Regions from separate parts of the Halobacillus sp. H74 genome, predicted to be linked through region 3. Evidence: predicted binding sites of a transcription regulator. Region 3 holds the regulator's gene; each other region holds the start of a gene.
What was found. Region 3 encodes Rex, which represses fermentation and respiration genes when NADH is low (regulators of the CRP and FNR family bind a similar motif). Its sites were predicted from a motif close to TTGTGAAATATTTCACAA; they were not measured.
Positions count from the first base shown of each region.

Region 1 (3,735 bases), on a different contig from region 3:
ATTGTTCAAGAAATATATCGATATGACCCATGAATATGGCGTGTATTTCAGTGGAAATGCCGAGGAGTATGGAATAGGAGGGGGAAAACTTACAGACAAGAAGTATATGTTATCAACGACGTGGAACGCCCCTGCGCATGTTTTTGAAAACCCTGATCTCTTCTTTGAGGGAAAAAGTGTTGACGATATCTTATTTCATATCCATTTGAGTCATAAATATGCAGGTTTGATTCCTTTAGAGACCTTTGCCTGTTTTAATGTGAAAAAGAACCCGGATGTCACCGGTTATATAAACAACCTAAGAATGCATTTGAAAGAACAATTGAACTTAATCTAGAAAGGGTCCCTGGAGATGACTCCACGGTCCCTTTTGGTCTGGTCGAGGAAATTAATAAATTCCAACCAGTTATAGCTGCTGCTGTTTTCCGCGCCTGCGTACATTGATGTCGTAAATGATGACATAAAAATGACCTAGGAAGATTCCGGAGCTATTCAAATATTTTCATTTGTGAGGTAGATTGCAGTTGTTCTGAAAATTATGTAAATTATTCAGCCTATACGTCCCCTCATGAATAACAAAATTCATTATTCAGAGAGGCGCTTTTTTTTATTCTTTGGAATCAATAGGGAGAAGGTCGAAAATTTCTCCACTCTCAATAGCATTGACCAGCTTCTGTAACCAAAGGTAGTAAGGTTTGGATTCTTCCAGCTGTTGAAAGATTTGTTCTGCTTCTTGTTTCGTTTCTTCATCCACCTCAGAAGAATCCAATACAGAATTCAATTCCATTTGAGCATGCTTAATTGCATCCATATTGATTTTAGCTTCCCTTAACCACTTCTTTGAAAAAAAATTGGAGAAGAAATTGAAGAAATCCTTTTCCGCAACAAAGGTCTGCCTGCGTGTGCCCTTACGGAAAGTCTGCTTCACAATGTCGTAGTTTTGAAGTTTCTTTACGCCAGTACTCATACTCGGTTTACTCATTCCGAGCTTCTCGCGCATTTCGTCTAGTGTCATATCTTCTTCAAAGTACATCGTTCCATATAAGGTGCCTGCACTCCGGGTCACCCCGTACAAATCCATTGTTTCTGCGAGTGAGTCAACGACTAGCGCTTTCGCATTTTCAACGGATTGCTGGGGGGTCTCTTCATAATTGTTTGTCATCAAATACCTCCTCTCAAATCCAATCCAGCCACTTTATTAATTTTTTTCTTTATAAATTTAATTTTAACATACATTTGCTCGTACGGCATTGACGTTTGGTATTGCCTCTCGAGATATAGCAATAGAGTAGCAGCAAAAACAGCTTAACTGCAGGTATGAACAGGATGAATCGCTTTGTAAAAGTAGATATCGTCTCCGTGCATTTATATACAGGAGGGATATTTAAATACAAAGGTCGGGATTATTTCAGAGAATCGGGTTGCATCGGTGGACGGTCCATGTTTACCACCCCTTATTTGCTCCATGGCAATTGACGTATGTTCACTATCTAATAAGGAGACGATGGTATAGAATTGTTCATAGAATACTCAGTTTTATCTTTAGTATTTTTAAGGAGTATCTATTATAATGAATGTAATGTGAATGTTTTCACAAAATGTTCTGCAAGGAGTTTTGAATAGATATGAAGCACCTCAGCAAACAAGCATTTGCAAACAGAAGAGGCATCTTGCTGCTGGTCCTCACATCCGTGCTGCTCGGTGCCACCATCATCGGTCAATCTTATTTTTTCGTAGCCGTAGTCGATGGGATCTTTCTCGACCAACAAGCCTTTCATGAAATAGTACCGCTTCTAATAGGGCTGTTGTCAGTTCTTGCCGGCCGGACACTTTTCACATGGTTGAATGGGCGGACAGGTGTAAAAATGGCGACAAAGGCCAAACGGCACTATCGACGGCTGGTCATCCGGAAATTTTCACGTAACCCGGTCCAATCTTCTTTACAAGGACAATCAGGACGCAAAGTAAGTGTGCTGATGGATGCGGTGGATGAAATAGACGGGTATTTCAGCAGTTATATCCCGCAGATGATTCAAACAGCTATGATACCACTGATGATTCTGATTGTTGTTTTTACTGAACACCTCTACTCAGGACTGATTATGGTGATTACAGCCCCGTTCATTCCTTTATTCATGGCCATCATCGGGATCATGACAAAAAATAAATCTGAAGAACAGATGGAGAAACTTTCTGCCTTTTCCGGTAAATTCCTGGATACTCTACAAGGGCTGACGACATTGAAGTTGTTCGGTCGCTCTAAGCAACAACAATCTGAAATTGAAACCAGCAGCCTGGGTTTCAGAGATGCCACAATGGAAGTGTTGAAAGTGGCTTTCGTTTCTTCTTTAATGTTAGAGTTCATTTCCATGCTGAGCATCGGTTTGATTGCTCTTGAAATCGCCATTCGTCTTGTCGTCTATGAAAGTATCTCCTTTTTCTCAGCCTTTTTCATTCTCGTATTGGCTCCCGAGTTTTATTTGACATTGAAAGAATTCGGCAGTGCTTTTCATACAGGAAGAGGAAGCTCTGGTGCGGCGTCTCAGTTGACAGATGAATTGGAAAAAGAAGATGAGGAAATGCACTGGGGTGACGGAATCATAGAAGAACAAGATCCCCCTGAAATCGAGCTGAATCAAGTAGGTTTCCGATACGGGGGAGGTTTTGCTATACAATCTATCCAAGCGGAAATACCATCACGGTCTCAGGTTGCAATTGTAGGGAAGAGTGGTGCGGGAAAAACAACCTTACTCCACCTTTTTGCCGGTTTGGTCAAACCTGAAGAAGGCGCGATAAAAGTGAATGGCCGCCCGCTATTCTCCTACCAGGAAAAGGAGTGGTTCAATCAAGTAAGCTACATATCCCAGCACCCTTATTTGTTTTCTGGAACGATAGCAGAAAACATTGCCATCGGTGGCCGGGGACAGCATTCGTTTGGGGAAATTCAGTCCGCTGCCGAAAAGGCTGGGATTGCTCCTTTAATTGAATCACTGGAGCAAGGGTATGATACCCCGGTCGGAGAAGCGGGGAGAGGGTTATCAGGAGGAGAAAAGCAGCGTCTTGCAATTGCCCGTACTTTCCTGAAGCAGCCTTCTATTATCCTTTTTGATGAACCGACGACAGGTCTCGATTTGAAAACTGAACGTATTTTACAGCATTCGATTGAAGAACTGGCCAGGACAGCTACTATTATAACGGTGGCGCACCGTTTGCATACAATCAAGAAGGCAGACCAGATTTTGTTTCTTGAAAATGGACACTTGAAAGGTTCAGGTACTCATGAAAGTCTTATGACAACGGTTCCTGAGTATAAAGCTATGGTAAACGTCCAGCAAGGAGGCGACTCAGCATGAAGGACTTGAAAGAAGTCATCCAGCTTGTTGTTGTGGAGAAAAAAGATATCGTACTTTCCATATTCTTCGGTTTTTTAGCAGGACTTTCAGCTGTAGGTTTATTCGCCTCTAGTGGTTACTTGATTTCACGTGCGGCTTTAATGCCACCTTTATATGCCCTGACCGTTTTAATTGCCTTTTTGAAGTTGTTCGGCTTTGCCAGGGCTTTAGGTCGTTATGCTGAGCGTTATTTTTCCCACCGGGCGACATTTACGATTTTAAGCAATCTTCGCCTGGCCTTTTATAAGAAGCTAGAGCCTCATGCACCGAGAATTTTCCAAAAATACCGGAGCGGGGATTTGCTTTCCCGAATCGTAGGGGATGTAGAAAGCCTGCAAAACTT
Region 1 is NZ_JBQQCI010000011.1:67,308-71,042, reverse strand. Features, by position in the region: gene ACTWPX_RS19250 (NAD(P)H-dependent oxidoreductase) at 1-337, shown strand, start outside; gene cudC (choline uptake/conversion transcriptional regulator CudC) at 608-1,162, opposite strand; gene cydD (thiol reductant ABC exporter subunit CydD) at 1,626-3,353, shown strand; gene cydC (thiol reductant ABC exporter subunit CydC) at 3,350-3,735, shown strand, end outside.
Region 1: cydD (thiol reductant ABC exporter subunit CydD) is a predicted target of Rex. The motif match lies at 1,580-1,597, and genes of this name have one in related genera.

Region 2 (3,735 bases), on a different contig from region 3:
CAGGAATCAGAAGTCCTGTTGCTCCATAGAGGAACATGTAAAAATGGTTATTCTTCGATCCATAGTTTTCAAACGCATAAAAGGAACCACGGATGGCAAGGAGTACGATTGCAATACTACCTGGAATGAGTAAAGCTTGACCAAAATAGTAAGCCATATCCGGAAAGAAACCGATCAATCCGACGAAGAAAAAGACGAAGAAGACATTCGTCACTTCCCACACCGGTGATAAATATCTTGAGATCAGCTGGTTGATCAAGTGATCTTTCTTGGTGAGTTTTGCATAATAGGCAAAAAAACCAGCACCGAAATCTACAGAGGCTACAATCAAATATCCATAAAGGAATAACCAAAGCACTGTAATTCCAATTAATTCATAACTCATGTGCGCTCATCCTCCTTAGTTGCAGCGGCTGTATGAGGATAACGGTGTTCCAGTTCAAGCTCAGCCGGTTTGTTTTTGAATATCTTTCTAAGGGCGATGATACATCCGATCGCCAGGACTACGTAGAGCGCAGCAAATAATACGAACATTTCAAACACATAAGGAGATGTAGTCGCTCCTTCTGCTACAGTCATGAAACCCCGTAAGATCCATGGTTGACGTCCGACTTCAGCAAAAACCCAACCAAACTCGACGGCAAGCATGGATAACGGTCCTGCCAAAGCTATAGCCCATAATAAAATCGGGTGAAATGGGTTCCATTTCTTCACCTTCCAGAACAATAGGAAGAGAAATGAAATGCCCAGTAAATAAAAACCGATGCTGACCATTAAATCAAACATATAGTGAATCCAAAGTGGCGGTTGTTCATCAACCGGTGTTTCGTCAAGTCCCTCAACTTCTGCGTTAAAGTCTCCGTGTGCAAGGAAGCTCAGTGCATTCGGAATCCGTATGGCGTTTTCTACTTGATTATTTTCGTTCAACGTACCGAAAACAACAAGGTCTGCGCCCTCTTCTGTTTCAAAGTGCCACTCTCCTGCTGCCAATTTCTCAGGTTGGTGCTCAGCTAAGAATTTCGCTGACATATCACCAGCGACAGCAGTCAAAATAGCAAACAGGAACATCATAGAAACCGTAAGCTTCAATGCTTTTTTATGGTATGCCGTTCCTTTTTTCATCAAAATGATGAAGGCAGCAATTCCAGCAAGGATCGCAGCTGCTGTCAAATAAGATGAAGAGATGACATGAAAGACTTTTGTCGGTGTAGCCGGATTGAACATCGCTTTCAGAGGATCGACAGACGTAAACCGACCTCCTTCAAGGTCGAACCCTTGCGGTGTGTTCATGAATGAATTCACTGTCGTAATGAAAAAGGCCGACATCGTGCCTCCGATCACGACAGGAATGGAGAGCAGCCAATGATAGATCGGCTTTTTGAACCGGTCCCAAGTATAAAGGTAAATACCTAAAAAGATCGCTTCAAAGAAGAAGGCGAAAGTTTCCATGAACAATGGCAGTGCAATCACATTCCCTGCGATTCGCATGAAACTCGGCCAAATCAGAGAAAGCTGCAAACCGATCGCCGTCCCTGTCACAACCCCGACGGCAACCGTTATGGTGTACCCGCGTGTCCAGCGCCTGGCTAGTAATGTATAGTGTGAATCCTTTTTCTTAATTCCTATTAATTCAGCGGTAGAAACCAGAACCGGCACGCCTACGCCGATAGTGGCAAATATCGCGTGGAAGATCAGCGTCATGGCCGTGAGCGCTCGGCTCATCGTGACCGTATCAAATTCAAACATCTTTCTCCCCCTAACTACAAATGGTCATAACAAGTCGTTTAATAATAGTATAAAACTTATAAACAGCTTATGGGCACATCGTTGTTGACGATTTTGTGACATCCTTCACAAACTTTCATTTGATATTTATTTTATATAAATAAGCTTACTTTGTCGACCATTCTGCCTATCACCAATTCTGTACCCTTTTTCTCTTTTCCATTAACAATATGTCTTTATGAGTTTTCATGTAAAAATTAAGGCCGGGGTTTCTACTTTGCTGCTCCTAATCGACTCTGTGGCTTGAGCATTGATGAAATAAACGATAGGAATATACCAACAGAAAGCACTCCCTCCTTCCCTCGTACAAAATATAAGCTGCATAGCTGTACGTGACTGGATTTGGACACCCCATCCCCCAGATGGATTTTATAAAAAAGTTCTATTAAAGCTAAAGTAGATATAAAATAAACCCCCCCTTGCTGCCATATAACAGCCAGAGGGTGTTTGTAATTCTCCATTTTTCTTAGTTTAAGGCAGTGCGAAGTTCTTCAAGCTTCATATAATGAACACTCGTGACTTCATCCTCTTCATTCGTTTGTGCGTTACCATTAACATACATCGTTTTACTTTCATTACTTTCATTGTTCGTATAGGTCACTTCCACAGTGAAGTTGTAATTGTTTTCACTTTCTTCAAGTGTTATATTTTCACTGAGGACACCCTGTAATTAAGCGTAAGGTGTTTGATTCTCACTCAAATATGACAGTTTTTTTCTGAACGAATTTCGAGAAAAACATATAGCAAGGGGCGGCGGGGAATGCGAAGACTCCTGCGGGAAGAGAGGGCATGTTGAGACCCCACAGGAGAGCGTCCGAGGAGGCTCAACGCGCTCCCGCGGAAAGCGAAAGCATTCCCCGCCGACCCGATCCTCTCCTAAAATGTCTCGAAATTGAGTCTTCATGAATCCTACCATATAACTGAATGACTCTCATATGAAAAATCAACAACAACCTTTAACAAAGCCAATTAAAAAAGGCACCGGGGGTCCGGTGCCTTTTCGTCATTCCTAAATCGCATCAAGCATTTGGAATTGTGATTTGACTAATTCATAATATTCACCTTGCTGATCCATCAATTCATCGTGTGACCCCTGCTCGAGGATGCGGCCATTTTCTAATACGAAGATGTTATCCGCTTCCCGAATGGTCGAAAGGCGGTGGGCAATCATAATCGCTGTCCGGCCCTTCAACAATTTCTGTAATGCTTTCTGGATTTTGAGTTCTGTTTCTGTATCAATACTTGCGGTTGCCTCATCCAGGATGAGAATTCGCGGATTGGCAAGCAAAGCGCGAGCGAAGGACAGCAGTTGTCGTTCACCTGCTGACAAAATGTTCCCCCGTTCCTCTACTTCTGTTTCATAGCCATTATTCAACCGCTGAATGAAATCATCCGCTCCTACAACTTTAGCTGCCTCTATGACATCTTCATCGGATGCATCGGGGCGACCGAAACGGATATTTTCCATAATCATACCTGAGAAAATGAAAGTATCCTGAAGTACGACACTGATTTGCTGACGTACACTATCTATCGTGGCATCTTGAAGGTCGACACCGTCAATTTTTACAGATCCTTTGGTAGGGTCGTAAAAACGGCTGATCAAGTTTGCAATCGTCGATTTTCCTGAGCCCGTATGACCGACAAGGGCAACTGTTTCCCCTTGTTTCATCTCAAGATTGATGTCGTGAAGGGCGATGCGTTTATCATCATAGGCGAACTGTACATGATCGAACTCAATATGTCCCTTCATATCTTTCAATTGCTTGGCGTCGTCCTTCTCTTTCACATTCGGCTGCTCATCAAGAAATTCGAAAATGCGTTCAGATGCCGCCATCGCCATGAGTAGCTGATTATACATCATTCCAAGTCTTGAAATCGGCTCCCAGAACATGCCGAGAAAGAAGGCGAATGATACAAATGTACCTGTAGTAATATCACCTTGTATAA
Region 2 is NZ_JBQQCI010000007.1:67,998-71,732, forward strand. Features, by position in the region: gene ACTWPX_RS16010 (cytochrome d ubiquinol oxidase subunit II) at 1-385, opposite strand, end outside; gene ACTWPX_RS16015 (cytochrome ubiquinol oxidase subunit I) at 382-1,746, opposite strand; gene ACTWPX_RS16020 (ABC transporter ATP-binding protein) at 2,795-3,735, opposite strand, start outside.
Region 2: ACTWPX_RS16015 (cytochrome ubiquinol oxidase subunit I) is a predicted target of Rex. The motif match lies at 1,840-1,857, and genes of this name have one in related genera.

Region 3 (3,735 bases):
CTTTTCTCTATCTCTCGATGGGCGTCGCTTTTACGTTTATCGCAGCTCAGGCAGCTGAAGAATCCGTTTGGAACACGACGACTGTCATCTTAGCGATTGTCGCTACGTTCAATATCGCCGTAGCGATCCGCTTGTACAATCTCCACAATAAACTTAAACAATCACAGAAAAAATAACATCACAAAAGCAGGCTCCTTAGTGGATGCCTGCTTTTTCTATGCCTTATTATCTGAAGCATCTTCATCATCCTGTACCCCTTTTAAAATGAAGGAGAAAGGAATCGCGATGATCAAAACGATGGCGGAAACGAGAAACGCTTCATTCAATGTCTGTAATGTAGCCGCCTGCATATCGATATCAGGGCTTGCTGATACTTGCGCTCGTCTCACTTCATAATAAATCGAGAAAAAGACGATTCCCAGTGAAGAAGAAATTTGTCTGAGGATGTTATTCATCGCTGATCCCTGGGCGACTAAATCCTCTGGAATACTGTTCATTCCGGAAGTCGTCGCAGGCATATTGCCCATCCCCATGCCCAGGCCTCGGACAGTATTCAATAGAAGAATGAGCCAATATGGTGTAGACAATTGTAAAAAGCTCAACCCCAGAGTGGCGAGCGCCATGATCGTCAGTCCTGGTGGTACCACATATTTCGGCCCTTTTTTATCCAGGAGTCTTCCCCCGATGGACATGAATACCCCACTGGCTGCCGCTGCCGGTAAGAACAACAACCCTGTCATGACTTCATTCAAACCATACACATTTTGAATCAATAACGGCAATAGGAAAATTCCTGAAAACAAACCAATCGATGCGGCTGAAGTCACAAGAATCGACACCGAATAAGTAGGCACTTTGAACACAGAAAGATTAAGTAGTGGGTCCTCTTGTCTATTTTCATAAAATACAAAAAGGACGACCGCAATCAGACCACTGATGATCAACATGATGTTCAATGGATCAAGCAGTGTATCAAGTGTCCTGCCTCGTCCTAACGCAAAGAGCACCGCTCCGATACCAGATGTAATAATGAGAAAGCCGATGAAATCGAATCGTTTCTCCGGATTGGTTTCTGTTCGTTCTAAGAATTTCGATGATAAAATCAAACCCGTCAACCCGAATGGAATATTGAACGCAAACAGCCACGGCCACTCTAAATATTGGATGAGAAAGCCCCCGACTGTAGGGCCGATCGCAGGGGCGACCATTGCGGCCACCCCATACACACCCACAGCCAAGCCCCTTTCATGACGTGGGAAAGAGTTAAAGATAAGTGCCATTGCGATGGGCATCATTAAACCGCCAGCCATGCCCTGGATGGCTCTTGAAAGAATGACCATCCCAAGTGTTGAAGAAAAGAACCCTATAGAAGACCCGATAAGGAAGATACATAGTCCTGTCAGGTAGACTTTCTTCTTCCCGAACCGGTCTCCGAAATAGCCTGTGAGCGGCATCGTCATCCCCATTGATACCATAAAAATAGTGAGGATCCAGCCGACCGCTACAGCATCCGACTCGAAAATTTCAATAAAACGAGGCAGGATCGGATTTAACATGCTATTATTCAGAATGACAGTGAAGGTTCCGAATAAGACAGAAACGACGACCAGCCATTTATGAGGTAATTTGCTCAATGTAGTCCCCTCCCCTTATTTCGATACACGAACTATTATCCACTATACCACGCATGCCTATCCGTTAACCCACGTGCACTCTTTTTCACACAATTGAACTGGAAATCACTCCACAAAAAAAGGACGACCTTGTTGGTCATCCCCTCTTATTATTCTTCTGCACTTCCATCTTCATTCAAAGGATAATGTTTTAAAAAGTAAACGAGTGCCTGTAATTCGATAGCAAGATCGATATGGTGGACACGAACTTGAGTGGGCACACTAATCCTCGCCGGCGTGAAGTTCAGAATACCTGAAACTCCCGCTTTGACAAGTCGATCAGCAATGCCCTGCGCGGCAGAGGCCGGTACGGTCAAGATTGCCACAGACAAGTCGCTGATCTTTTCTTCAAGATCATCGATATGATGGACACGGACGCCACCGACTTCACTGCCAATGCGCTCCTCACTAGCGTCAAAAGCCATTTCGATTTTTGTATTATTGTTTTTTGTAAAATTATAATTCAAGAAAGCTGTTCCTAAGTTACCGACCCCGATCAAAGCGACCCTTGTCGTTTCGTCCTGATCAAGAGTTTTACGGAAAAATGACAGCAAATATTCTACATTGTATCCATACCCTTTTTTGCCCAGGGCACCGAAATATGAAAAGTCGCGGCGGATCGTAGCTGAATCGACCTTTACCGCATCACTTAATTCTTTTGATGAAACGCGCATTTTCCCCTGGCTGTGTAAATTGTTTAAAAAACGATAATAAAGCGGTAAACGCTTCGCTGTCGCCTGAGGGATCTTCGCCTGTTCCATATCCATAGCATCTGACTCCTTTACCGGTCTATTCTTCGATAATCTCCGTTTTTACCCCCTGTTTTCTCATCCAGGTAAGTCGGACCAATCACCATTCCTTTATCAATGGCTTTACACATATCATAAACCGTCAAGGCAGTGGCTGAAGCCGCCGTTAGCGCTTCCATTTCCACGCCTGTACTACCCTTCGTCTTAACAGAGACTTCAATTAAAAGCATGGGGGTTGAACCGATCTCCCAATCAAAGGATACATCGATTCCTTTCAATGACAACGGGTGACACATCGGTATCCAATCTGATGTCTTTTTCGCAGCCATGATTCCAGCTACTTGGGCGACAGAAAGGACATCTCCCTTCTCCATTTGCTGGGTGGTGATTTTATCGTAGATTTCATTATTTACTTCTACACTTGTTTTCGCTACCGCCGTCCGTACTGTATCTTTCTTCTCAGAGATATCTACCATACGAGCACGGCCCTGGTCATTGAAATGACTGAATTCCGCCATTCACACCTACCCCTTTTGTGAAAAATGGTTACGGTACTCATTGAAACACTACTCTTATTCTACCAAAAAATCAAACAGAAGTCGTTAAAGATTTCACAAACTCCAACGCATTCTGTTGCGAGTCAGCTGCAGGATAAGATACACTTATTCTATTGAGGTGAAACGACATGATTCTCATGCAATTGAATCAATTGACGAAGCGTTTTGGTGCAGAAACCATTTTATCGAATATTAAATTAGAAGTACAAATGAATGACCGGATCGCTATCGTCGGACGAAACGGCGCAGGAAAATCAACCTTGCTAAAAATGATGGCTGGAGATATGAGCCACGATGAAGGGAATATTTTCAAGCCGAAAGAAACGACTATAGGCTATTTGGCACAGAATACAGGTCTGCAATCGGATGAATCGATTTGGAATGAGATGGAGAAAGTTTTCACTCATTTGAAAGATCTTGAAAAAGAATTGCGTTCGATGGAGATGCAGATGGCAGAACCGGCATTAATCGAAGATCAAAGTCGATACCAACAGCTGTTGGCCGATTATGACCGTAAGCAGGAATACTTCAAAAGTGCCGGCGGCTATCAATATGAAGCTGATATCAAATCCGTCCTGAACGGTTTGAACTTCCATAACTTTAATTGGGATACACCGATCACTTCATTAAGCGGTGGACAGAAAACCCGGCTGGCCCTTGGAAAACTGCTGTTAACCAGCCCTGATGTCCTGATCTTGGACGAACCGACCAACCACTTGGATATCGACACCCTCGGGTGGCTAGAGGGGTACTTAC
Region 3 is NZ_JBQQCI010000003.1:6,196-9,930, reverse strand. Features, by position in the region: gene ACTWPX_RS06570 (YdiK family protein) at 1-176, shown strand, start outside; gene ACTWPX_RS06565 (MDR family MFS transporter) at 216-1,634, opposite strand; gene ACTWPX_RS06560 (redox-sensing transcriptional repressor Rex) at 1,784-2,440, opposite strand; gene moaC (cyclic pyranopterin monophosphate synthase MoaC) at 2,455-2,940, opposite strand; gene ACTWPX_RS06550 (ABC-F family ATP-binding cassette domain-containing protein) at 3,108-3,735, shown strand, end outside.

Region 4 (3,735 bases), on a different contig from region 3:
TTCACTGTAGAAAAAGAAGAAATTCCTCGTCTCATTTCTGGTCTTGTCGAAAATAGCATTGATATTTACGGTGTGAATGTCAATCGTTCAACACTCGAAGAGAAATTCTTAGATTTGATTGGAGAGGGATCGATTGAGTAATTTTGTCCAGCTTGTCAAAAATGAAAATATGAAACTTTATTCACAGAAGAGTACATGGATCATGATGATTATTTTAGGACTTCTTATCATTGCCTTTGGTACATTCATGAAGGTAGATGCTACTATGCTTGGCGGTGCCGTCCCGACAGGGGATGATTGGAAACAGGAACTGCAAGAACAAAATGAAGCGTTGAGTAGTCCTCCAGAAGAAGCAGGGGGCTCACAAGAAATTAAGTATCCTGGATACATGAACATAGAGGAGAACGAATATCGTATCGCTAACGATATTAAACCGACAGAGTATGACGCATGGAATTTCATCCGGGATAATCGCGGACTCGTTGCAATGGTCAGTTTATTTACAATTATTGTAGCGGCAGGGATTACGGCTAATGAATTTCGCTGGGGGACGATCAAGCTTTTATTGATCCGGCCAATTTCCAGGACAAAGATTCTCTTCTCCAAATATGTCGCTGTCCTGATTTACGCTCTGGCGATGTTGATATTTTTGTATGCATTATCTTTTCTCGTCGGATTGCTTTTATTCGGTATAGACGGATTTTCACAAATTTATGTGTTCGAACAGGCGGGTGAAATCACACAGGCAGGAATCTTTTCACATACGGTTTCCCAATACCTGCTCAGCTCTGTAGAATTATTGATGATGGCTACGTTCGCGTTTATGATTTCAGCAGTCTTCAGAAATACTTCTTTAGCGATCGGGGTAGCGATCTTCCTGATGATGGCTGGAAGTTCCATTGTCGTATTCCTTATGAATAAAGAATGGGCGAAATATATTTTGTTCGCCAATACAGATTTGACACAGTATGTGGAAGGGTCCCCCTTCTTTGATACCACTTTATGGTTTTCCGTCGCTGTGTTAGCGGTATATTATATAATATTCATGTTTTTATCCTGGCTCTTCTTCACTAAACGAGATGTAGCGGGTGCATAACATAAGGAGGTAAAAAAATGAAACGTACAGTCGAAATCGTCATATCAGTCATCGGGATGGTTCTTTTTGGTCTACCCGTGCTTCTGAGTGGACTCATGTTGAACATGAAGGACAACGAACAATTTAAGCAAGAGATGGAAAGCTTCATGAACTCCCCTGAAATGCAAGCGGAAGGTGGAGCGGGCGGTATCAATATCGGAGAAATGATTAACATGTTGGGTTCTTTTGCACTGTTCGCAATGATTGCAGCAATCATTGCCATTGGATTAGGTATTCTCTCTGCTGTCTTTCTTAAAGGGAACAAAAAACCGAAAGCAGCAGGAATCATTTTAATCATCACAGCGATCATTATGACATTTGCCACATTCGGTATGGGGTTATTCGGTGGTGTTGCATACTTGATAGCTGGTATTGTAGCTCTCGCTCGTAAGCCGAAAACACCAGTGGAAGAAGGAGCAACCATCAATTATTAATCATTGACGTGAGACATAGTCCTTGAAAAGGGGCTGTGTCTTTTTTATTTGAATGAGATGGAAGGTTTACAAGTGTTTCCGTGGGGATGCCGTTGGCAAAAGCTTATTCCTTATAGAGGACGGGGGGGGGGGCAGTGGGATCTGTTTTTAGAAGGAATGGGTGAAGGTCAGCTTGTAAGATAAGAAAGTAGAAAAAGAGCGCAAGGAGTTTTCCAGGCGCTCTATTTTTGTACTCCCAGGCATCAGGGTCGGGTTATGTTGTAAGTAAAGGTTTGTGTTGCGGTCTATTCAACTCTGATGGCTGAAATCTGCTTTATTTGAAACTTTCACTGACTATGGGATCAGATTTGTCTGTACCTCAATATGGTCATTCAATCCAAAATTCTGTTCATTTCATCTACATCGGCAACTTGACGGTTATAGACACGTCCATCTTGAGATTGGTATCCACTGCCGCCACATATTTTACACTTGTATTTCCATTCTTCATCATCCATCAGAAGTCCTTCTCCACCACATGCGAGGCATACTTGATCTCTTGGCATCCTGAACTGTCTCCCTCCGTTTGTATTTTTATCATTGGTCTTAATCTGCTTCAGTTGTTAAATGTTATACAAGCTAGATTATGATTTTTAACAAAGGGGAATGGGGGTATCATTGGAGGGATTAGAAATGGCGAGTGATGAAGAAGCAAAAATGAAAGAGAGAAATGAAAACATTGAAACAGAACAGCGCAGTGATGTGAAAATAGATCAACCAGGTCGCCAGTTTTATATTCCATCGCAAATTGTTGATGAATTCGGGGAAAAAGGCAGGGACCATTTAAATAAACCTTTCCGTGCTCAATTATTATTGGCTCTGACAGCTGGTTCTTTTATGACCTTTGGAGCGGTATTTTCTGTACTTCTTGCAGTGGGAGTGGAAGCGAAGGGAATTTATCATTTGCTGTCAGGCTTGGGTTTTGCAGCAGGTTACTCGATGGTATTCATTTCTGGTTCCGTTTTATTCACGGAAATCAACGTCCTGTTACCATCTTATTTGTTCAACAAATCAGGTTTAATGAAATCGAATATATATAAGTTTTGGGCTTCAGCCTATATCGGAAATATTTTAGGGGCGTTTATCGTCGCAGGCCTGATTCAAATGTCAGGTTCCTTATCCGATACATTTTATCCTGAGTTAACCAAGTACCTGGATCATAAGATGAAATTCATGGACTATGGAATCAAAGGCTGGTTTGAAGTTTTAGTTTCAGGAATATTGGCGAACTGGCTGATAGGAATGGCTGCTTTCTTAACTACAGCCGCTCGTGATATTACAGGAAAAATTTTAGGAACGATGCTTCCTGTAGTATTGTTCGTCGCTGGTAACTTCCAGCACAGTGCTGCGAATATGGGCTACTTCAGTATGGGCTTTCTAGCGTCCGACAAATATACTTGGTATGAATATATTCTATTTAATCTCGTTCCAGCAAGTATCGGGAACTTGATCGGTGGAGGGATACTCGTCTCGTTATTATTCTCTTACGCGTATAAAGAAGATATCCAAACATCATTAGGGAAAAAGAAACAAAAAGAAAGGAGGACATTATGAAACAAATCATAGCTATGGGGGGCGGTGGTTTTTCTATGGAACCTGAAAACCCATTGTTAGATGAATATGTTCTTGCCCAGGTGGGGAAGACGAACCCCAAAATTTGTTTTCTTCCGACTGCCAGTGGAGATGCGCAAGGCTATATTGAAAGGTTTTATAGCTTCTTTGGAAAAATGAGTTGTGAGCCGACACATCTTTCCTTATTCTCGCCCCCTTCTGAGGATTTACGCAAACTTCTGTTATCCCAGGACATTATTTATGTTGGTGGTGGATCGACGAAAAATATGCTTATTTTATGGAGAGCATGGGGTATTGATGAAATATTGAAAGAAGCCTTGGATAAAGGGGTTTTATTAGCCGGGCTTAGTGCAGGGGCAATCTGCTGGTTTGAAGAAGGTCTGACGGATTCCTACGGCGATCACTTGGAGCCGCTTGCGGGTTTAGGGTTTCTCTCTGGGAGTTGCTGCCCTCATTATGATGGTGAAAAGGAACGCCGCCCATCATACACAGCGTATGTAGAAGAAGGAGCGATTCTTCCGGGGTATGGACTTTATGACGGGGTAGCGGTTCATT
Region 4 is NZ_JBQQCI010000018.1:3,167-6,901, forward strand. Features, by position in the region: gene ACTWPX_RS21470 (ABC transporter ATP-binding protein) at 1-141, shown strand, start outside; gene ACTWPX_RS21475 (ABC transporter permease) at 134-1,096, shown strand; gene ACTWPX_RS21480 (DUF4064 domain-containing protein) at 1,114-1,569, shown strand; gene ACTWPX_RS21485 (hypothetical protein) at 1,941-2,114, opposite strand; gene ACTWPX_RS21490 (formate/nitrite transporter family protein) at 2,242-3,162, shown strand; gene ACTWPX_RS21495 (Type 1 glutamine amidotransferase-like domain-containing protein) at 3,159-3,735, shown strand, end outside.
Region 4: ACTWPX_RS21490 (formate/nitrite transporter family protein) is a predicted target of Rex. The motif match lies at 2,169-2,186, and genes of this name have one in related genera.